Regions from separate parts of the Undibacterium sp. Dicai25W genome, predicted to be linked through region 1. Evidence: predicted binding sites of a transcription regulator. Region 1 holds the regulator's gene; the other holds the start of a gene.
What was found. Region 1 encodes FliA, which starts transcription of late flagellar genes. Its sites were predicted from a motif close to CTAAAGTTTNNNNNNNNNNNGCCGNTA; they were not measured.
Positions count from the first base shown of each region.

Region 1 (10,880 bases):
ACCAGGGTTTGGCGCGAAAATCGCTGAGGGCATGTCAAATTTTTTTCGAAGAACTTCCGGCAATGCGAGTGAGCGATTCAGTCCTTGGCAATTTAGTTGACCAAGTCCAGCTTCTGGTTTTTCGCCATGTCGAATCATGACAATAGTTTCATCGGCGAAGCTGAGGTTGTTGAAAAAAAGTGCGAACAAAATTGTTGTCACGAGCGTCGTTGTTTTCATTGTTGATCCTTGAACTAGTTGATCTTCACTTGGTGTCGTCGTTTTCGCTTCGAATTATACATCTCTGCTTTTGCCCTCAAAAATAATTCAAGCAGATTGCGTAAGTATGCGTCGTTGAGCGGAAAAATAGATTCAACTCTCTATTGTTGAGCATATGCGGCGGGTTAATATGGGCGGTATTTTTTCCATTCACAGTTTATATTTTTCGTTGCTTTTTACCAATCGAGACAGTTTATGAAGTCTGACAACTCCCAGAAATCTGAAGCTATTGAAATTATTTGTAAGGATGGGGAGCGCCTTCAAGGACATTTTTTTAAGACGGGCAAGAGTGCTTCAGGTTTGCCGGTTTTGATTTGTTCGGCTACTGGAGTTAAGCAACATTTCTACATGCGATTTGCAAACTGGTTGTCTGAGCAGGGGCACGATATTCTCGTGTTTGACTACCGCGGTGTCGGGTTGTCATTGAGTGGCGATTTGGCTGACTCTAAAGCTAGTCTGACCGATTGGGGGCGACTGGATCAAGTCGCGGCTTTGGAATGCTTATTAAATCGTACCGGTCACGAACAGGCGGTATTGCTGGGACATAGTGCTGGCGGGCAAATGATGGGCTTGATGTCAAATCATGCGCGCATAGCGCGCGTTGTCGGTGTGTCTATTTCGACAGGATGGTTTGCTGGTTTGCGTTTAGCGTTCCGGCTTAAGGCCATGTGGGGCTTGCGTTTTTTTGTTCCGGTGGGCATTAAGCTACTTGGTTATGGTCCGACGGCGATCATCGGTCTGGGAGAAAATTTGCCAGCGGTTGCTGCTTATCAATGGGGAATTTGGTGCGCAGCAGGAGGTTATGCGACGAATGCAACGAAAGGTAAGCCTGAGATTGATTTTCACAATCAAATTCGTATGCCCATCATTGCATTTTATGCGGGAGATGATGACATTGCGAATGACGCTACAGTGGACGATCTCATGCGTACGTTCCCACATGCCAGCAAACAGGTCTTTAAAATTCAACCTGCACAAGTTGGCTTAAAAAGTCTCGGCCATATTGATTGGTTTAGACATTCTCATCAGGTGGTTTGGCCTTTATTGGCTAAGGCAATTAAAGGTGAGTAGTCATATCTGGTTGATGGCAGGCCGTCATGCTCTAATTTTTGCATGAAATCAATCACATCGCTTACCCAAGTCCGCGACAGGATTACTGAATGTGGCGCAATTTCCTTCTTTTCATCGCTTAGTGCTGAACAAACGGGTGTTTACTCCCTTGTTCATCGCATCTAAGTCTTTCTGAATATTCAATAATCTCACCTGTAAATTTACGCAATCGAAGCGATTATTGCTTCGTGGAAATGACAGGAGTCGGCGATGGCCGAAGAAAGCGATCTCGAGAAAACTGAACCGGCCTCGTCGAAGCGCCTTGAGCAGGCGCGCGAAGAGGGGGATGTGCCGCGTTCACGCGAGCTCTCCACCTGTGCCATTTTATTTGCGGCTGGTGGCGCATTTTGGGCGATGGGCGGTGGTTTAGTCGGGCAATTGCAGCAAAGTTTGATCTCCGGACTCACTCTTGAGCGTGCTGTCGCCTTTGATTTTAATCTACTGATATCTAAAGCTGCGGCGAGTTTGCTATCCGTTTTGATCGCGTTTGCGCCGGTGGCTGGGGTGTTGATCGTGGTTGCATTGGGATCGCCGGTTTTGATTGGTGGTTGGTTGTTTAGCGCAAAAGCAATTCAACCAAACTTTGGTCGCATGAATCCAATTTCCGGCTTAGGGAATATGTTTTCTGTGCGTGCCTTGGTCGAATTGCTTAAGGCCATAGTGAAAACGATTTTGGTTGGCTGGGTCGCCTGGATTGTCATTACACAACAAAAAGAAGCGATCTTTGCCTTGCCTATGGAGGATGTCGCTTCGAGTATTCCGCACGTTGGTCATATGTTGCTGGTTTGTTTCATTTCTATTGTTGGTGCTTTGGTATTGATTGCGGCAATCGATGCACCTTATCAAATGTGGCAGTACGCAAATAAATTGAAGATGACGCGTCAGGAAGTTATTCAGGAATCAAAAGAAGCCAACGGTAATCCTCAAATTAAAGCCAAGATTCGTCAGCAACAGCGTGAAATGGCACGTCGTCGCATGATGGCAGAGATTCCTAAGGCTGATGTCGTTGTGACTAACCCGACCCATTTTGCGGTGGCGCTGAAATATACCGAAGGTGGAAATGGCGCACCTAAGGTTGTGGCTAAAGGTGCGGACGAAGTCGCAGCAAAAATTCGTGAGCTCGCTAAAGAGCACAATATTCCAATGCTAGAAGCCCCGCCATTAGCACGTGCCTTATTTAAGCATACCGATCTGGGGGATGAGATTCCGGAAGCTTTGTATGGCGCGGTAGCAGAGGTCCTGGCCTACGTTTATCAATTAAGGACGTATCGTCGTGATGGCGGTTCCAGACCAGAAGAGCCCCGAGAATTAAAAGTACCAGAAGAATTGGATCCAAATAATCAGTTAGGAGTTGTTGAATGAATAGCCTGAAATTGCCAATGTGGTTAAGCGGGCTCAATGGTCGGGCGCTGGCCGCACCTCTTCTGATTATCTTGATGCTGGCAATGATGATTTTGCCCTTGCCAGCATTCGCGTTGGATATCTTTTTCAGCTTTAATATCGCAATTGCGATCATCGTCTTGCTGACCAGTCTTTATACGGTGAAGCCGCTTGATTTCATGGTGTTTCCTACTGTTTTGCTGGTAAGTACCATGTTGCGTTTGTCGCTCAACGTGGCGTCTACACGTGTCGTTCTTACAGAAGGGCATACTGGCCCTGATGCTGCGGGTAAAGTCATTGAGGCGTTCGGGCATTTTTTGATCGGTGGAAATTACGCGGTGGGTATCGTTGTGTTCGTGATTTTGACCATCATTAACTTCACTGTGGTGACTAAAGGTGCAGGTCGTATTGCTGAAGTCGGTGCACGTTTTGCTTTGGATGCGATGCCTGGTAAACAAATGGCGATTGATGCTGATTTGAACGCTGGCTTAATTGCGGAGCAAGAGGCGCGTCGTCGTCGTACCGAAGTAGCGCAAGAGGCTGAGTTCTATGGCGCGATGGACGGTGCGAGTAAATACGTTCGTGGTGATGCGGTAGCCGGCATTATGGTGACAGTAATTAATATTGTTGGTGGTTTAGTCGTTGGTATGGTTCAGCATGATTTGGATTTTGCTGATGCACTCAAAAACTATACCTTGTTAGCAATTGGTGATGGATTGGTGGCGCAAATTCCTTCTTTGATTATTTCAACCGCGGCCGGTGTTGTGGTTTCTCGCGTCGCCAGTGATCAAGATATTAGTGGGCAGTTGATCGGGCAGTTATTTGCAAAGCCACAAGTAATGTTTATTTCTGCAGGGATTATCGGTGGTATGGGCATCATCCCAGGCATGCCTCATATTGCTTTTATTCTTCTGGCAGCAGTCATGGGCGGCTCTGGGTACGTAGTACGCAAGCGTATGGACGTCGCCGCACAAGAGCCGACCAAGCAGGAAGCGCCGGTTATACAGGCGCCGGAAATGGAAGAGGCGACATGGCAGGACGTTTTGCCTGTTGATACTTTGGGACTTGAAGTTGGTTATCGCCTCATTCCTTTGGTCGATAAAGCGCAAGGTGGTGAATTGTTGCGTCGTATTAAAGGTATTCGCAAAAAATTTGCTCAGGAAGTTGGATTCTTATCTCCTCCAGTGCATATCCGCGACAATCTCGAATTGAAACCGTCCGCTTATAAAATTGCACTCAAGGGGGTTGAGGTTGGTTCTGGTGAGGCAATGAATGGTCAATTTTTGGCAATCAATCCTGGCATGGTGGCGGGCACTTTACCTGGTGTGCCGACAACTGATCCTGCTTTTGGTTTGCCTGCGGTATGGATTGATTCAGGAATGAAAGAGCATGCGCAGACTCTGGGTTATACAGTCGTCGATGCAAGTACTGTGATTGCAACGCATTTGAATCACTTGATCACTACCCATGCAGCTGAATTGCTGGGACGTCAGGAAGTTCAATTACTGTTAGATCATTTGTCAAAAGAGATGCCAAAAATGGTCGAAGATTTAATACCAAAAATGCTGTCTCTCTCTACTTTGCAAAAAGTGCTGCAAAATTTACTACTGGAAGGTGTTCATATTCGGGATATGCGCTCAATCATTGAGGCTTTGTCCGAGTATGCAATGCATACGCAAGATGCGAACGAATTGACGGCACATGTTCGCGTGGTTTTAGGGCGTGCAATTGTTCAGCAAATTTTCCCCGGGACGAATGAGTTAACTGTAATGGCACTCGATAGTCGCCTTGAGCGTTTGTTAATGCAGGCACTCAATACGGGTGGTGCTGATGGTTCGGGTATAGAGCCTGGTCTTGCTGATACCTTGTCGAGCCAGGCTGAAATTGCGACCAAACATCAGGAGCAAATTGGCGTGACGCCAGTGTTGCTGGTGCCAGCGCCACTGCGCACACTTTTGTCGCGATTCTTGCGCCGTACCTTGCCGCAATTAAAAGTCTTGTCACACGCTGAATTACCAGAAACAAAAACAATTAAAGTTACTAGTCTTGTCGGAGGTCAGTCATGAACGTAAGAAAATTTACTGCCAATACGTCGCGTGAAGCGCTGCGCATGCTGAGAGAGGCATTAGGTGCCGATGCAGTAATTTTATCGAATCGTAATGTTGACGGTAAGGTCGAAATTTTGGCGATGGAAGGCGATGTGGTCAATGCTATTCCTCCGGCTGTGAGTGTCCGTAGCGGCATTGCCGAAGTGCCCGATGTGCCGCGTATTACTCCGCCTTTTCGTGCGGAGAGCAAGTCATCCTCGACACCTGCCTTTCAAGCAGTGATTGAGCAGCCACGGATTGCACCAGCGTTTGCCAGTGCTAATGAAATGTCAGACATGATGAGCGAAATTCGTTCTATGCGCACCATGCTTGAATCGCAATTGGCCGAATTGTCGTGGGCAAATACGCAGCAGCGTCAACCACAAAAAGCAGAAGTACTCAGAGAAATGTTAGCTACTGGTTTGAGTGCAAGTTTATCGCGTTTTATGGTGGGCAAGATGCCTGATAATGAGTCGGCTCAAAGCGGCATAGAATGGATTAAATCTATTTTGGCGCGCAATTTATCTGCCATTGATAATGAGAGTGAGATTTTGGAAAAGGGTGGGGTGTACGCTCTGGTAGGCCCCACTGGCGTTGGCAAAACAACGACAACAGCGAAGCTGGCAGCGCGTTGTGTAATGCGTCATGGTCCATCAAAATTGGCATTAATCACGACTGATGGCTATCGTATTGGCGGCTATGAACAGCTGCGCATTTATGGGAAAATTTTGGGCGTGATGGTACATGCGGTAAAAGATGAAAGCGATTTGCGTATTGCGTTGTCCGAGCTCAAAAATAAACATACTGTATTAATTGATACTGTTGGTGTGAGTCAGCGCGACAAAATGGTGACAGATCAGGTTGCTATGTTGTCTGGTGCGGATGCTGAAGTAAAACGCTTGTTATGTCTGAATGCGACCTCTACTGGCGAGACCTTAAGTGAGGTGGTACGCGCGTACCAAGGCACTGGACTGGCTGGATGTATTTTGACTAAACTCGATGAGGCGGCGACCATAGGTGGTGCTTTGGATATTGCTATACGTCAGAAGCTGACTTTGTATTATGTTGCCAGCGGTCAACGCGTTCCTGAAGATTTACATGTAGCGAATAAACAGCACTTGATTGACCGCGCTTTCAAACTGAAGCGAGAAACTGCGGCATTTCGCTACCTGGATGAGGAATTGCCATTGTTGATGTCTGCCGCTGTTGCTACGTCTAAGGGGCAAATCTCGTCTGCTTCTGAGGAGGTGTCCTTTGGTTAATATTGATCAGGCAGAAGGTTTGCGTCGTATGTTGGCAGTACCAAAGCCGCGTGTGTTTACGTTTTTGTCAGCGCTGAAAGAGGACGATAAAAGTGCCATGTTGGTGAATTTGGGCGTCTCTTTGGCGCGCCAGGGGCAGCAAACAATGATGTTGGATGCAAGATCCTCTGGAAATAGCGTCGGGGCATGGTTAAATGCGCAAAAAAGCAAGACCTTATTGGATGTCGCGCGACAACAGCGTACAATGCAAGATGCTATTAAAATAGTAGCGTCAGGACTGTCGGTAACGATGTTATCGCGTGAAGCGCATATGCTCTCAGGGTTGACGCCAGAAATTTCTAGGCGATTGGCGAGAGTTTTTGATATTGTGACCCATCGTTCAGATTTGGTTGTTGTTGATAGCAGTATTGACGCGGATGATGCTTTTCCTCTCGCTGCTTTAGATAGTAGCGAGGTGGTAATTCAGGTGTCTTCAGATCCGACGGCGATTAAAAACGCCTACGGCTTAATTAAGCGGATGAGTGGTCGATTAGGTAGGCGTTCTTTTAGTATTTTGGTTTCTGGGGTGTCCGAAAAGGAGGCAACTTTGATCTATACGAATATGGCGCAAGCTGCTAATCGCTATCTTGCCGTACCTTTGAACTATATTGGATATGTCCCGGAAGATGATCATGTCAGGAAGGCTGCCAGTTTGGGGCAGTCGGTGATTGATGCTTTTCCAAAAGCACGCGCATCGGTTGCTTTTTCTCGCTTGGCGGCACAGCTTGTTAATTCTGCTTGTTCTGTTATGTCTTTTGAGGGTGTACCTGAGCTTGGTGTCGGTCTCGGAATTTAATTTACTATGTACACCGCTAGCGGAAAATCAGATAAAAATTTTCTCCTGAGGGAGCATGCGCCTCTGGTTAAGCGTTTGGCTTACCAGTTGAAAGCACGCTTGCCTCCAAGCGTCGAGGTGGATGATTTAGTGCAAGCTGGCATGATAGGCTTGTTAGACGCTGTTAATCGCTACGAAGATACGCATGGCGCGCAATTTGAAACGTATGCGGTGCAGCGCATTCGTGGCGCAATGCTTGATGAATTGCGTAATACCGATTGGCTGCCTAGAGGCGTACGTCAAAGTATGCGTAAGATAGAAACTGCAATGAATGTCTTGCAGCAAAAACTTGGCAGACCCCCAACTGAAACAGAGGTGGCAAAATCTCTGAAATTGACGCTAGGCGAATATCAGGACATGCTAGGTGATAGCGGTGGACATCAACTTGTTTACTATGAAGACTTTCATGATGCTGATACCAAAGAACACTTTTTAGATCACTATTGCTCTGATAGTTCGGGAGACCCATTACAAGACTTGCTCAACGAGGATTTTCGGGATGCGGTGATCGGTGCGATTGATAATTTGCCTGAACGGGAAAAACTGCTCATGGGGCTGTATTACGAGCAGGAATTAAATCTCAAAGAAATTGGCGCGGTCATGGGAGTCTCTGAATCCAGGGTGTCTCAATTACATAGCCAGGCAGTTGCCAGGCTCAGAGTTTATTTAAGGGAGAAGGCGTGGACTGGGCTAGCGTAGCGGGATTTCTTCTGGTCGTGATTGGAATCGGTGCTGGCCAATTGATGGAGGGCGGTAATCTGGCATCTCTCTTGCAGCCTGCTGCATTTGTTATCGTCGTCCTTGGTACCATCGGTGCAGTATTGTTGCAAAGTCGGATGACTACGTTTCAACGCGGTGTTTCTATGTTGCGTTGGGTCATTTCTGAACCGCCAGACAATAGTCGGAAGAACGTTCAGGACGCATTGATATGGAGTGTTGTTGCCAGAAGAGAAGGTTTCTTAAGTCTTGAACGGTATATGGATACAGCCAAAGATCCATTTATCAGTAAAGGCTTACGTTTGGTTATTGACGGCGTTGATCCGGTGCGTCTCAAGGATATTTTGGATGTTGATATTTCTTTGTTTGAAATGGAGCAGCGTCAGGCGGCAAAGATCTGGGAATCTGCAGGCGGTTATTCTCCCACGATAGGCATCTTGGGTGCTGTACTTGGATTAATTCACGTAATGGAAAATTTAACTGATCCGGCAAAGTTGGGTGGTGGTATAGCGGTTGCTTTTGTGGCAACGATCTACGGCGTCGGCTTGGCTAATTTACTTTTTTTGCCTGTCAGTAATAAGCTCAAAGAAATTATTAGCAAAGAAATTGTTCGCAGAGAGATGTTGTCTGATATTTTCTACAGTATTGCTTTGGGTGATAGCCCCAGGGTTGTAGAAGAGCGTGTCGCTAACCACAAAAACTAGGCATTCATCTATGGCGAGAAGAAAATTTCATGAGGAACCTGACAACCATGAACGGTGGTTGGTTTCTTATGCTGATTTTATTACCTTGCTTTTTGCTTTTTTTGTGGTGATGTATGCTATTTCGTCTCTCAATGAAGGTAAATACCGTGTTTTGTCAAATTCACTCACTGGTGCATTTAGTAATGCTAAGCCAGTCTCCCCAACTTTGACGACGGCTACCCCCGAAGATTTACTCAAGCTAGCGCCGCTGCCGCTAGTGAAGCAAAGAGCGAGTGAGGCTTTGCGTAGAGAGCGCAGTCAAATGACCGAAGTTGCGCGCGATATTATGGCGGTACTGGAGCCGCTGGTCAGGGAGGGTAAAGTTCGCGTCACACAGACTAGTCGCGGCGTCACGATTGAAATTAATGCAAGTCTGCTGTTTCCCACTGGGGAGGCAAAATTAAGCGCGGACTCTATTCAGGCGTTGACCGCAATTGCTTCAGTATTGAAAATTGATACCCATGCGATACAGGTCGAAGGGCATACGGACAATATACCTATAAAAAATTCTATTTTTCCGTCAAATTGGGAGTTGTCTGCAGTCCGTGCGAGTACTGTAGCTCGTTTGCTAACTGAAAATGGCGTCGATGAAAATCGGGTAACAGCTGTCGGGCAAGGTGCAAAGCAACCGGTAGATTCAAATGATACTCCCGAGGGTCGATCTAGGAATAGGCGTGTGACTGTGACGGTGTTAGCTGTATTGCCTGAACCTGTGGTGGATGTTCCCGTCAAATAAAAAGCCCAAATCACTTTGAGCTTTATTCTTATCGTTGCCTTGTTTTTGTTTTAGCGGGGAGCTGTGCCCTTGATGTTTGCTGAGCCTAGCGATGCCTGCCCAGTTGGCCCATAAAGCGCGCCTGCGCTATTGCCGTGGCCGAGTACACCTAAAGCAGCCTGGTTTTGCGATAGCCGGCGATTAATTAACAGGCCGTTGGTCCGATTGTCTTCTTTGGCTTGTTCTGAAACGCTCAATAAATCTTTCCAAAGTTGCGCCGTCGTGATGTTGTCAGGATATTTGTTCAAATAATCCTGCATTCCTTCAGGTTTATTGGCAAAACCGAGAGCGCTGAGATGGATTCCTCGTGTTTTTTCAAGTTCTACAATGTGACGTAACAAATCACTTTTGTTTGCCGTGGTCTGATTGAGAGTGTTTAAATCGCCGTTAGATAGCGCTAACTGCTCTTTCTTGAGTAGTGCGGCAAGTGCATTCATCGCTTCGGTTTCTTCTGTCAGGCTTTGTTGGATAGCGATATCTTGTGCGCTTGCTTGTGTCATTTTTAACGTTTTCTTGAGTTGATTAAATCTTTCACGGACTCCAGAAGACCATCGGCAACCTTTTCAGAGTTGACCTGAAAACGGCCTTCTGAAATGGCCAATTTAATTTCTTCGACTTTTTTTGTCGCAAATACAGAGCTGCTAGCTTGTGTGCTTTGCAGTGCTTGTAATTGTGATGATAGCGGCGACAACTGCACATTCGTACTTGGTGCGGCTGGTGTAGCTACCGTCGATTCTTGCGCAACATCGGCGCGCGCCTGCTGCGGACCGGTGGATGCCGGCGTCGTAGCGGTTTTATTTAGTATGTCATCAATTTTCACAGCGATACCCTCGATAGTGGGAATTATCTACTTCTACATTCGGGTTATCGGCTCGGTATTTTTAAACTTTAGTTATGTTGATGAAAAAATTGCGGCGTAGCCACTTATTTTCTGAGTTCAATTACTAATTTCAATGATTCCACCTGCTTTCGCGACCCCACTCAGCGTAACACCATTTGCGGTTTTTGCTTTAGCTATTTGTCCTTCTGATGCATTGGTTATTGCTTGTGCATCAGTGGTTACCTCAAAACCGTTACCTCTGCTAATGACCCGTACGGACTGTCCTTGTTGAATCACGGCAGGATTTTTAAGTGAGTCGAGGCGCAAAAGGGTGCCAGAAGATACTGATATTTGTATTGCTCTACCTATCGCTTGGTCGGGATTGTTGATAAACCCAACGGGTAAGTTTGAAATTTCGCCCTTGATTTTGCTGAGATCGTCAATCGCCAGAACTTGTCCTTTTGTTAAGGAATGTGCTGCCACGTAGTATTCTGCGGTAATTTGAACATTTGCTCTGAGGTAAATCGTCCATGCGCTTGGTGCAGTGCAGCGGACTCCAACGGTCGTCTTTCCCCAAGCTTTGCTGCCAGTCGGCAGAAAAGGAACCAAAGCCTGGCATTCAGATAAATTCAGACGACTATCAACAGGACCGACTGAGATGTCAGCCACTCCTGGTTGTGCAGTCGATAGTTGCTGCAAATATTCACTAGCGATTTGCCTGATTCTATCGTGATCTTGTCTGGACTCAGTCATTTCTGCTGCCATTGGATGCGAAATCGATAATGGCAAGCCAATCAGGGCCATGATGAATTTTGCTAAACGGTTCATAGTTACTTTCAGTAGTACCAGCATTC
Region 1 is NZ_JBMPOQ010000006.1:40,490-51,369, forward strand. Features, by position in the region: gene ACO0KY_RS08920 (histidine phosphatase family protein) at 1-219, opposite strand, end outside; gene ACO0KY_RS08925 (alpha/beta fold hydrolase) at 454-1,329, shown strand; gene flhB (flagellar biosynthesis protein FlhB) at 1,579-2,730, shown strand; gene flhA (flagellar biosynthesis protein FlhA) at 2,727-4,814, shown strand; gene flhF (flagellar biosynthesis protein FlhF) at 4,811-6,097, shown strand; gene ACO0KY_RS08945 (MinD/ParA family ATP-binding protein) at 6,090-6,932, shown strand; gene ACO0KY_RS08950 (RNA polymerase sigma factor FliA) at 6,939-7,670, shown strand; gene ACO0KY_RS08955 (flagellar motor protein) at 7,652-8,392, shown strand; gene motD (flagellar motor protein MotD) at 8,403-9,167, shown strand; gene ACO0KY_RS08965 (flagella synthesis protein FlgN) at 9,218-9,706, opposite strand; gene flgM (flagellar biosynthesis anti-sigma factor FlgM) at 9,709-10,026, opposite strand; gene flgA (flagellar basal body P-ring formation chaperone FlgA) at 10,144-10,854, opposite strand.

Region 2 (10,880 bases), on a different contig from region 1:
CATAAATAAAATTTTGCCTTCATTTTTATGAACGTATTCGGAAAGCCATTTGGCTGTGCGTTCCGGATACGCGCGAAATTCAGTCAGGAATGATTTAACGTATTTGTTCCTCCAGTCGCTCAACAGTTGCAAATCGAGAGGATCATGCTGACTTGGTAGCGTTGGTATAACTCGCAAATAAGCACGTACTGGCTTACCTACCGGGATAACAAAATTGGTCTTATTTAATCCTGAACTTTCTTTAATATAATGCAGGAGGTTTTTTCCAACTGACAATCCAGTGTTCATTTTTCTCTCGCTTCAAAATAAGCACGCACTTGTTCAGCCACTTCTTTTACCACGCTCAACGGCATTTTAGAATGAAGCGGTAAAGAGAGAATTTCTTTACCGACCTTATCAGTCACATCAAGATTCCCGGCCTTGCAATTTTTCCACAGAGAGAACAAATGTCCTGGCTGCCAATGAATGCCTGTATCGACACCATTTTTCTTTAATTCTGCGCGTAAGTCATCCCGTTGTTCTGCTGGCACTCTGATGTAATATAAAAACGGATTTACTTCATCAAAATTGGTCTTTGGAACTCTGACATGGGGAACGTCTTTTAACAGTTCATTGTAATACCTGGATGCTTCACGTCTACTAGTTGAGATCACATCCAACTTACCCAACTGAGCAACACCAATGGCAGCATGCATGTTTAACATGTGGTAGCGAAAACCAACACGCTCAACATCAAAAGTCCAGGCACGTTGATTCTGGTACATCACTGAAGAGGGTTGCTGCATGCCTAGCAAACGTAACTCATGCACATACTTTAATTCTTCTTCTGTCTTTACGACAACAGTACCGCCATCCAAACAGGTGATTGTTTTTACTGGGTCATGGCTGAAAACACAAATATCTGAAAAGCTGCCTACTGGCTTACCTTTGTATGCCGAGCCAAATGAATGCGCGGCATCGTGGATAACGCGTAGATTGTGCTTTTTGGCGAATGCGGCAATTCCCTCATGATCTGACAAAATACAATCGTAATCCATGACAATAATGGCTTTAGTTTTTGCTGTTACAAGCTCTTCTGCCTTAACCAAATCAAGTTCCAACGTATCATCATTGCAATCACAAAATACGATGTCTGCGCCAACCCATCCGATCGCCTGAAAATCAGCTGAACAATTAAAAGAAGCAACGATGACTTCATCCCCTTTTGAGACGCCCGCCACTAACAAGGCAATATGCAAAGCAGCTGTACCAGTACTTACTGCAGCAACATAGCGATCTTCTGCACCGATAATTTCTTTTACTTTTTGCTCAAACTGAGAAACATAGCTTCCCATTCCCAACCAACCCATTTCCAAAGATTCTTTACTGGCGTTGATTTCTTCTTGTTCTATCAATGGCTTAAATACGGGAATCATTTTTTGTCTCCTAACAATTTCACGTTGATCAATATTCACTACAGTGCTTATTCAAATGTATGTATTTCAGGGATCGCAACAGCAAACCGTGGTTCCCAATGACATACCTGCCTTAACTCCTTAGAAATTTCGTCTCTTAAATTCCAAGGTAAAATCAAAATTCGATCTGGACGCTCCCGAATAAGAAAAGGTACATCTACGATCGGGATTCTGCTACCCGGAAGGTATTTACCTTGCTTATGCGGATTGGCATCAACGACATAGCTCAATAAATCACTTCGTACGCCAGCAAAATTGAGTAACGTATTCCCTTTGGCTGCAGCACCATAGGCAGCCACGCGTAAGCCATCGCGTTTGCAATCCAACAGAAAGCGCAAAACTTCGTGTTTAATTTTTTCAGCTTGATCCTGGAATGTAGTATAAAAAGTTAAACTGGTCATTCCAAGTTGACTTTCCTTCTGTAGCAGTTGCGATACGGCGCAAGTAGCGATGTGCTCCCCAGAGTCGGAACGTTGCGCATAGACACGTAAGCTTCCGCCATGCGTCGGTAATTCTTCCACATCAAATATGGTCAAACCATTAGCCGCAAAAATACGCTGTACTGCGGTCAGAGACAAGTACGAATAATGTTCATGGTAAGCAGTGTCAAACTGCAGTCCCTGTACCATCTGCAACAGATGTGGGAATTCGAAAGTCGCCGTGCCGCTTGGCTTAAGCAAGGTAGCAAACCCAGCAACAAAATCATTGATATCAGGAACATGCGCCAACACATTATTGGCTACCATCAGGTCGGCTTGCCGTCCTTCGCTGGCGAGCGTAGAGGCTAAATCTTGGCCAAAAAAATCCGAAAGAATTTCTATTCCTCGCTCTCTCGCCACAGCAGCGGTGCTGGCGGTAGGCTCAATACCATAACAAGGAATATTCGCCGCTTTAACATACTGCAGTAAGTAACCGTCATTGGCAGCAACCTCGACGACACAATCTTGTTTACCAAGTTTAAAACGTTCACACATCGTTGAAACATATTGCTCGGCATGCTTTAGCCACGTGCTGGAGTAAGAACTGAAGTAAGCATATTCGTCGTCAAAAAGTGCCTCCCGTCCGGTAAAATCTTCAGTCTGCACCAACCAACAACATTCGCAGACCAGTAAGCGTAAAGGCAACCACGTTTCGGAAGCATGTAACTGTTCTGGTCGAAGATAGGCATTCGATGGAGGCGCAGTGCCTAAATCCAGCAAGGTGTTATTCAATAGTGCCTGACAATGTCTGCATTTCACAACTGAACCCCTTTAAAATCGTCAGTCAACAATGGATGTGATTGATCTCGCCCGGACAATTCTTGCACTGGCAATGGCCACACTATGTTCAAGCGCGGATCTGTCACTGACAGCCCGGTTTCTGATCCGGATGAATAAACCTCGCTATGACAATATAGCAGATCAACCTCGTCCGTTAATGTCTGAAAACCGTGCGCAAAGCCCTGCGGAATCAATAATGAACAATGATTTTCTGCAGATAGCCGCTCAGCATGCCAGTGTAAAAAAGTTGGCGAGCCTTTGCGCACATCGACAACCACATCCCATATTTCACCTCGCAAGCAAGAAACCAGTTTCATCTCACTGTGTGGCGGCAACTGAAAGTGTAAGCCGCGAACCGTTCCCCGTTTTTGTGTATAGGTGTGATTGATTTGCCTTACTGCGCCTCGCCAACCAGCCGCACTCAATTCTTCATCGCAAAACATTCGTTCAAAAAAGCCACGCGCATCTCCAAGGGGGAGGCGTTTCAACAATGTTAGCCCAGACAAAGGTGTTGAACTCTGTAGAAATCGTTCACTCATACAACCGCCTCAAAGGCCGCTATATCGTTAAGACAAAGCTGATACGCACCTGCGCCATCAGCGAATGCACGGTACCATTGCATGCTCATTGTGACAGCGTGGTTGAGGTCGAAACGTGGCTCAATTCCCAACATGTCACGGGCCTTATCCACATTCAGACTCAGCAATGCGGCTTCGTGCTCGCCTTCAAGTTGACTCGCATACTTAATTTCACCGCTACCATACGCTTGTCGTGCCAGATCTATCACCTGCCGTACCGTTGCATTAGCTTCTGGCGAGGGTCCAAAATTCCACGCCCCACCAGGAAGCTGTTGACTTACCAACGCCTGTGCGAGCCTCAAATAAGCGGACACCGGCTCAAGCACATGTTGCCACGGCCTCACCGCCTCAGGGCGTCTTATTTCAAGTACCTGCCCCGATTGCCACGCTCTGATTGCGTCCGGCAACAACCGATCTTCCGACCAATCACCACCACCGATCACATTACCCGCCCGTGCGCTGGCAATTTGAGTGCCTTGATCACTCAAATATGCATCACGATAACTTGCAATAATTAATTCTGAAGCCGCTTTACTTGCGCTATATGGATCATGCCCACCGAGTTCGTCGTTTTCGCTGAACGCATGACCATGTTCCGGATTTTTATAAACTTTATCCGTCGTTACCAACAGCGCAGCTTTGACAGACTCCAAACCGCGCAATGCATTTAAGACATGCACGGTACCCAGCACGTTGGTCGCAAAGGTCTCTACTGGCAGTTTATAACTTTTTCTGACCAATGCTTGTGCAGCGAGATGAAAAACAATTTCTGGCTGTGCCGTGTGAATGAGTGAAGTGAGTTTGTGCTGTTCGCGAATATCACACACGTGATGAGCAAGAATTTTTTCTACTCCTGCCGCAACAAATAAAGAAGGCTGAGTCTCTGGTGCAAGCGCTATGCCAGTCACCTTCGCACCCAATTGATGTAAATAAATGGCCAACCAACTTCCCTTAAAGCCAGTATGTCCGGTCAATAAGACGCGGCGCCCGCGCCAGAAATCTTTGTCTAATCTCATTTCCACGTTTTCCAGGGGGCTCTGCCTGACTGCCATAACTCTTCGAGCAGTGTTTTTTCACGCAAAGTGTCCATAGGCTGCCAAAAGCCGCTGTGCTCGAACGCTCTCAACTGATCTTGTTGAGCAAGATTTGCAAGCGGTTCCAATTCCCAGCTCGTTGTATCATCGCTGACGAAATCAATCACCTTTGGTGACAAGATAAAATAGCCACCATTAATCCAACCGCCATCACCACGCGGCTTTTCTATAAAGCCTTCAACCTTATCCCCATCCCTCAATAATGCACCATAGCGTCCTGGAGGCAAAACAGCAGTAACAGTGGCTAGTTTTCCGTGCTTTTGATGAAAAGCAATTGATGCCGCAATATCGACATCGGACACGCCGTCACCGTAGGTAAAACAAAAAGCTTCTTCATCCTTAAGATAGTTTGCAACTCGCTTAAGACGACCGCCAGTCATAGTTTCAGCTCCGGTATCGACCAAGGTCACCTTCCAAGGCTCAGCATGTTGTTCATGAACCTCCATTTGATTATTCGCCAAATCGAAAGTGACGTCCGACATATGCAAAAAATAATTGGCAAAATATTCTTTGATGATGTAGCCCTTGTAACCACAACAAATCACAAAATCATTGATGCCATGCGCCGAATAACTCTTCATGATGTGCCATAAAAGTGGATATCCGCCCACTTCAATCATGGGTTTCGGACGAAGATGTGTCTCCTCAGAGATTCGGGTTCCCAATCCACCTGCGAGTATGACGGCTTTCATACCGATTCCTTTTCGCAATAGATTTTCCACATCTGACGATAGGCATTTTCGACATCATGAGCAAATAATTTTTCATCCATTAACGGAGACTTGATCAATTCAGCGCGCATATTTTTTCTCAAATGCTGAAGCAGTTCGGTATCGTGAGCAAGTGTTAATACTTTTTCTGCATACTCCATCTCTGAATGCGCAATCCATTCTGGATGACCTGCCGCACCAAGAATACTTGAACCGATGCGCCCCACAGAGGGACGATCAGCCAAAGTAACGAAAGGAATACCCATGAACAACGTCTCAATCAACGTTGTGCCAGAGTTATGTGGAAAGCAATCGAGGCCAATATCAATTTTTTGCAACGGTAACCATGATGGCGAAGAATAACCAATATCAAGACGTGAACGCTCGATACCATGCTTGATAAACCGGGCTGCAACCTCATCCTGAATTTTCGGATCGGAAAAATCACTACTACTAATCACTAGTCTTGAGTTTGGCATGGCGTCAAGAATAGCAGACCACACTCTGACCACTTTGTGCGTAATACGATTTGAACGTGACAACGTACCGAAAGTAATAATGCCATCCTTAAGGAATGGGGATTCATTCAGACTGACAGCAACACCATATGGCCGATAAACCACAGAACTATTCTCGAGACTCCAGAGTTTTTCGGAGAAAAGATGATCACAGTTGGTATTTGCTATGTACTTATCCGTTAAATAATAATCTACCGCTGTCAAACCAGTCGTATAACCAAAATCCAACCAATGCGCTGACACCGGCGCTGGCTTTCTTGCTAATACACCGAGTCGGTTATTCGTCGAGTGGCCACTAATATCAATCAAAATATCAATCTGATCCGACCGTATCCTATTGGCGACCTCTTCATCACTCATGCCTTTTGTGTCCACCCAGCAATCTACGCACGCTTTATATTTCGCCGTCACATCGTCTTCACTTGGCGGATCTGAGTAAGCAAAAACCTCTAGTAGGCGATGATCATGGTTCTCCATTAATGGCAGTAAATGATATTTGCAAACCTGATTGTAAAAAGCTTGCGAAATATAAGCGACACGCAAGCGCTTATCTGGATCACGCTTATTTTCAAAAGGGCGCCAGGTGTGATGAAAAGGCAGGCCAAATTTTTGGTTAAACTCCTCATAGGCGCCGTAGATGACTTCAGCAGGTAGGTCTGGATGATTATTCAACGCGAACAGTAATGCGCTGTAAATTCTGCGAGTCAAATCTGCTTGCGATTCCTGAACGAATAACAGGGCTTGCATATAAGCCTCAATGGCACCATCGAGTTGATTCGCTTTTTGTAGCGTATTTCCGTATGCAGACCAGATCCTTGCGTTATCTGTTGATTTGGAGAGCGCCACATTTGCAAGATCAACAGCGTCCTTTACCCTGCCTGCATCAGCATACAAATTAATCAAAGATGGATAGGCGGACATCAAATCTGGCTGCAATTCAATTGCCTTCTCATAGCTGGCAATGGCATTGGCAAATTGCATCGTATCGCTATAAGCGATCCCGATATTATTGTGAATCAAGGCGTGATCGTAGCCATTTTTCAATGCAATAGAAAAGCATTGAATGGCGTCATGTGGTCTTCCCAACGCACGGTAAACATTACCCAAATTATTATTCCCCATTGTCGACAAGGGGTCTAATTTTATTGTCCGCTCCAGAAACGGGAGTGCCTCGGCATACTTTCCCTGCATATTTAAGATACCGCCCAGACTCAGCAAAACACCAGGGTTATTTGGTTCGCAGCTAACGGCTTTCCTTCCCGCATCAGCTGCCTCATCAAATCGTTGCTGCTCAAACAGACTAATAGCGAAATAATTCCATGCAATGCCATCTTTGGCGTTTGCCTTGGTCAACCAAAGACTTATCGCCTCCATCAGCGTCAATTGTCGATGGAGTAAGCACGCATCGAGTAACGCGTGGCAAACTTTTACATCACCCGCCGATCCCTTCACAACAGAGAAGTAGTGTTGCAAAAAGGTCCATGCACGATCAAGCTCAACGGATTTCAGGCTGATTTTTGCCATGAGGAGATTCGCATCAGGATGAAGAGGGAAAGTATCCAGAATCTCCAGACAAAGTTGCCTTGCGCTCTCGAGCTCATTGTTTTTAAACAATTGCCTGGCATCATTAATACCGACTTTTTTCGCTTTTGAAGACTTCATCAACTTTCCTCATCAATGGTGGCTCAAGCACCGCACTAATCAATACCCTCAAAATACACCTAACCCGCCGAAATAATCGCTTCCACGCAGATACAATTGCACATCAAATACATTTTAACGATGTATTTTGTTTTTCATACATCAAACAAAAGCATTAAAACAGTGCAATTTCCACCCTAAAGTATTTTAAAACCTTGCCGTCAAGCGGAAAAAGTCTCAAAACTTAAGCAAAAAAAATAATATTTATTTGCAGAAATGTCCTAAACGTTTTTAAGACTTGACCGTAACCCTAAACAACGGCGGTGCAACAGTCATCAGGACAGACCAAAGTTTGAGGCTTAAACCCCGAATTAAATAACTTAGGCAAGGAGTATTAAAATGTCTTCATTCATCAATACCAATATCGCATCGATGGTTGCCCAAAACAACCTGAACACATCACAATCATCATTGCAAACTGCGATGCAACGTCTGTCCTCTGGCTTGCGCATCAATTCCGCTAAAGACGATGCCGCTGGTCTGGCAATTTCTCAACGTATGACTTCACAGCTGGGCGGTCAAAACCAAGCTGCACGTAACGCAAACGACGGTATCTCTTTAGCGCAAACTGCTGAGGGCGACTTATCTCAAATCGGTTCTAACTTACAACGTATTCGTGACTTGGCAGTTCAGGCAGCCAACGGCACAAACAGCGCATCTGACCGCGCAGCGTTGAATAATGAAGCAAGTCAGCTGATCTCAGAAATTAACCGCGTTGCCAGCACATCCAACTTTAACGGTGTGAATTTGCTCGACGGTACTTTTGCAAACCAGACTTTCCAAGTTGGTGCCAATGGCACAGCAAATGATCAGATCACTGTTGGTGCGATCACCAGCGCGAAATCCAGCTCACTCGGTGTTGGTTCTGGCTCAAGCTACTCATCTTCATTAGCTGGCGCATCAGATACAGCGACAGCACTCGGCGCTGGCTCTTTGGTTATCAATGGTGTCAATATTGGCGCGACAGCCGCTGATGGCGTGTCTTACAAAGATTCCGCTGGTAGCGCTATTGCTAAAGCGGCAGCCATTAATCAATCCACTGGCAGCACTGGCGTATCCGCTACAGCCCAAGCAACTTTCCTGGCTGGTACAGCGATCACGACAAAAACATCCTTGTCTGCTGGCGATATTAAAATTAATGGTGTCGACATTGGCGCCGTATCCTCAGCAACGACAGTGGTTGAACACGGTTCACAGATCTCTGCAGCGATTAATGCAAAATCTTCTCAAACTGGTGTTACTGCAACCTATGACACGACAACAGGCGCAGTCAATTTGAGCGCAGCTGATGGACGTAACATTACGATTGAAAAATCAGCCAATGCTGGTGCAAACGATACTAATACCGGCCTCTCAACTGGTGGCGCTGCCGCTACTGTTTATACTACAACAATCGCAGCAAACGTCACATTGAGTTCAACAAGCCAAAATGGTATCCAGGTTGCCAATGGTACAGAAGCGAAATTGGTTGGTGCTGCAGCAACATCAGGAACTGCTGTTGCTGCAGGTGACGTGACAATTAACGGCTACGATATTGGTGCCGTTAAGTCTGCCGCAAGTGTTGATATTCAAGCACAAAACACTGCGGACGCAATCAATGCAATTACATCGAAAACAGGTGTTGCTGCATCAGCTGACTCAAATGGTAAAGTAACACTCGTTTCCTTGACCGGCGGCACAATCAACACTGTCGTTACTGCAAACGGTGCAACAGGTACAGGTATCACTACTGGTACTACAGCAACAAAAGCAAGCGTCAGTGTTGCTGCAACCGATATTGGCTTAAGCACTACAGCAGTAGCAGCAACAGTAACCGTTGGCGGCGGACTCTCGTCGCTGGATCTGACATCATCAGCTGGCGCAACATCCGCATTGGCAACGATCGATGCTGCCCTAGCATCTGTCAACAGTTCACGCGCTTCTTTGGGTGCTTACCAAAACCGTTTCACTTCCGCAGTGACCAGTTTGCAAACTTCTCAGTTGAATTTGTCATCTTCACGTAGCCGTATTCAAGATGCCGATTTCGCTTCAGAAACTGCGAACATGACACGTGCTCAAGTGTTACAACAAGCTGGTACAGCAATTTTGGCACAGGCTAACCAACAACCTAACGGTGTTCTCGCTCTGTTGCGTTAATCAATCGCCTGATAAGCTATTGATGTAAAACATTCCCCTGATCAGCAATTGATCAGGGGAATATCACTTTGAAGGACAAGATCATGGACATCCCTTCGATTGGAAGTAGCATTCCTACCGGGCAAATTGCGCCCGATAGAAATGCCAATATTGCAGCGACAGCTGTTGTGCCTGACAATATAAGTCAACCTCAACCAACAACACCCCCAGCCGATCCCGCAAAAGCGGTTGACAAAGCCCAGCTGCAACACGCGGTCTCCAGCATTAATAAATCATTGCAAGACAAAGGTCAGGATGTTCGATTCAGCGTCGACCAGGACAGCAAACGGGTGGTAGTTAAAATCATCGACCAAAACACAAATCAAGTACTACGTCAGATTCCCACCGAACAAGCCCTTGAAATATCTCAATCTTTAGATAAATTACAAGGATTGCTGATCAAGCAGGAAGTCTGAATGTAGCGCATGATGGCAGACGGAACCGTTAGTTAATTCATCCGACTCTGTCATTTGATTGCTTATTTTAAAAATAGCGGGGAAATACCCCTCTGTCATACAAATTGGAACCCCGCCAGATTTGATACAGTAAGGGCTAACAAAGGAGAATTATTGTGTCCGTACAATCAACCGGCATTGGTTCAGGGCTTCCAGTCGACAGCATTATTAGTAAGTTGATGGCAGTTGAGAGTCAGCCCTTAAAGGTTATACAACAAAAACAGGCAAGCTATAACGCTGATGTCACAGCCTATGGCGCTCTGAGTAGCGTCATTAGCGCCTTCCAAAGCTCCTTAAGCACACTAAGCAACCCTGCTACGTTCAATAATTTAACAGCGACCGCAACAGACGCATCTGTTGCTACAGCAACTACGACGAGTGTTGCAACTGCAGGCAACTATAGCCTGAATGTGACCCAATTAGCGCAGGGGCAATCTATTTCCAGCGCAGGCCAGGCTTCAACCACGAATACGATAGGAACTGGTAGCAGTACCACAGTGACTTTCCAGTTTGGCACGATTGCTGGCGGAACATCTGCCAATGGCGTGTATTCAGGCGCGACCTTTACCCAAGACGGAAGTCAGGCGACAGGCACCATTACTATTGATAGTAGCAACAATTCTTTGCAGGGCATACGCGATGCGATTAATAACGCAAAAATCGGTGTAAATGCATCGATCGTGGGTGATGGCAGTGCAACGCCTTACCATCTTGTTCTCGCATCGGCAAGCACAGGCGCAACTTCAAGCATGAAAATTAGCGTGAGCGGTGACGCCACATTGCAAAGTCTGCTCAGCAATGATCCTGCTGGAACACAAAATTTCAAAGAGATTAATACAGGTCAAAATGCCAATTTAACGATCAACGGCATCCCTGTCACCAGCACCACCAACAATATCAGCTCATCAATACAGGGGGTTACGTTAAAGTTAGCAA
Region 2 is NZ_JBMPOQ010000004.1:200,508-211,387, forward strand. Features, by position in the region: gene ACO0KY_RS07060 (GNAT family N-acetyltransferase) at 1-288, opposite strand, end outside; gene ACO0KY_RS07065 (DegT/DnrJ/EryC1/StrS family aminotransferase) at 285-1,415, opposite strand; gene ACO0KY_RS07070 (methyltransferase domain-containing protein) at 1,463-2,692, opposite strand; gene ACO0KY_RS07075 (dTDP-4-dehydrorhamnose 3,5-epimerase family protein) at 2,689-3,252, opposite strand; gene rfbG (CDP-glucose 4,6-dehydratase) at 3,249-4,307, opposite strand; gene rfbF (glucose-1-phosphate cytidylyltransferase) at 4,304-5,077, opposite strand; gene ACO0KY_RS07090 (tetratricopeptide repeat protein) at 5,074-7,275, opposite strand; gene ACO0KY_RS07095 (flagellin) at 7,654-9,450, shown strand; gene ACO0KY_RS07100 (flagellar protein FlaG) at 9,534-9,905, shown strand; gene fliD (flagellar filament capping protein FliD) at 10,061-10,880, shown strand, end outside.
Region 2: the regulator FliA is predicted to act here: its motif matches at 7,452-7,478, upstream of ACO0KY_RS07095 (flagellin).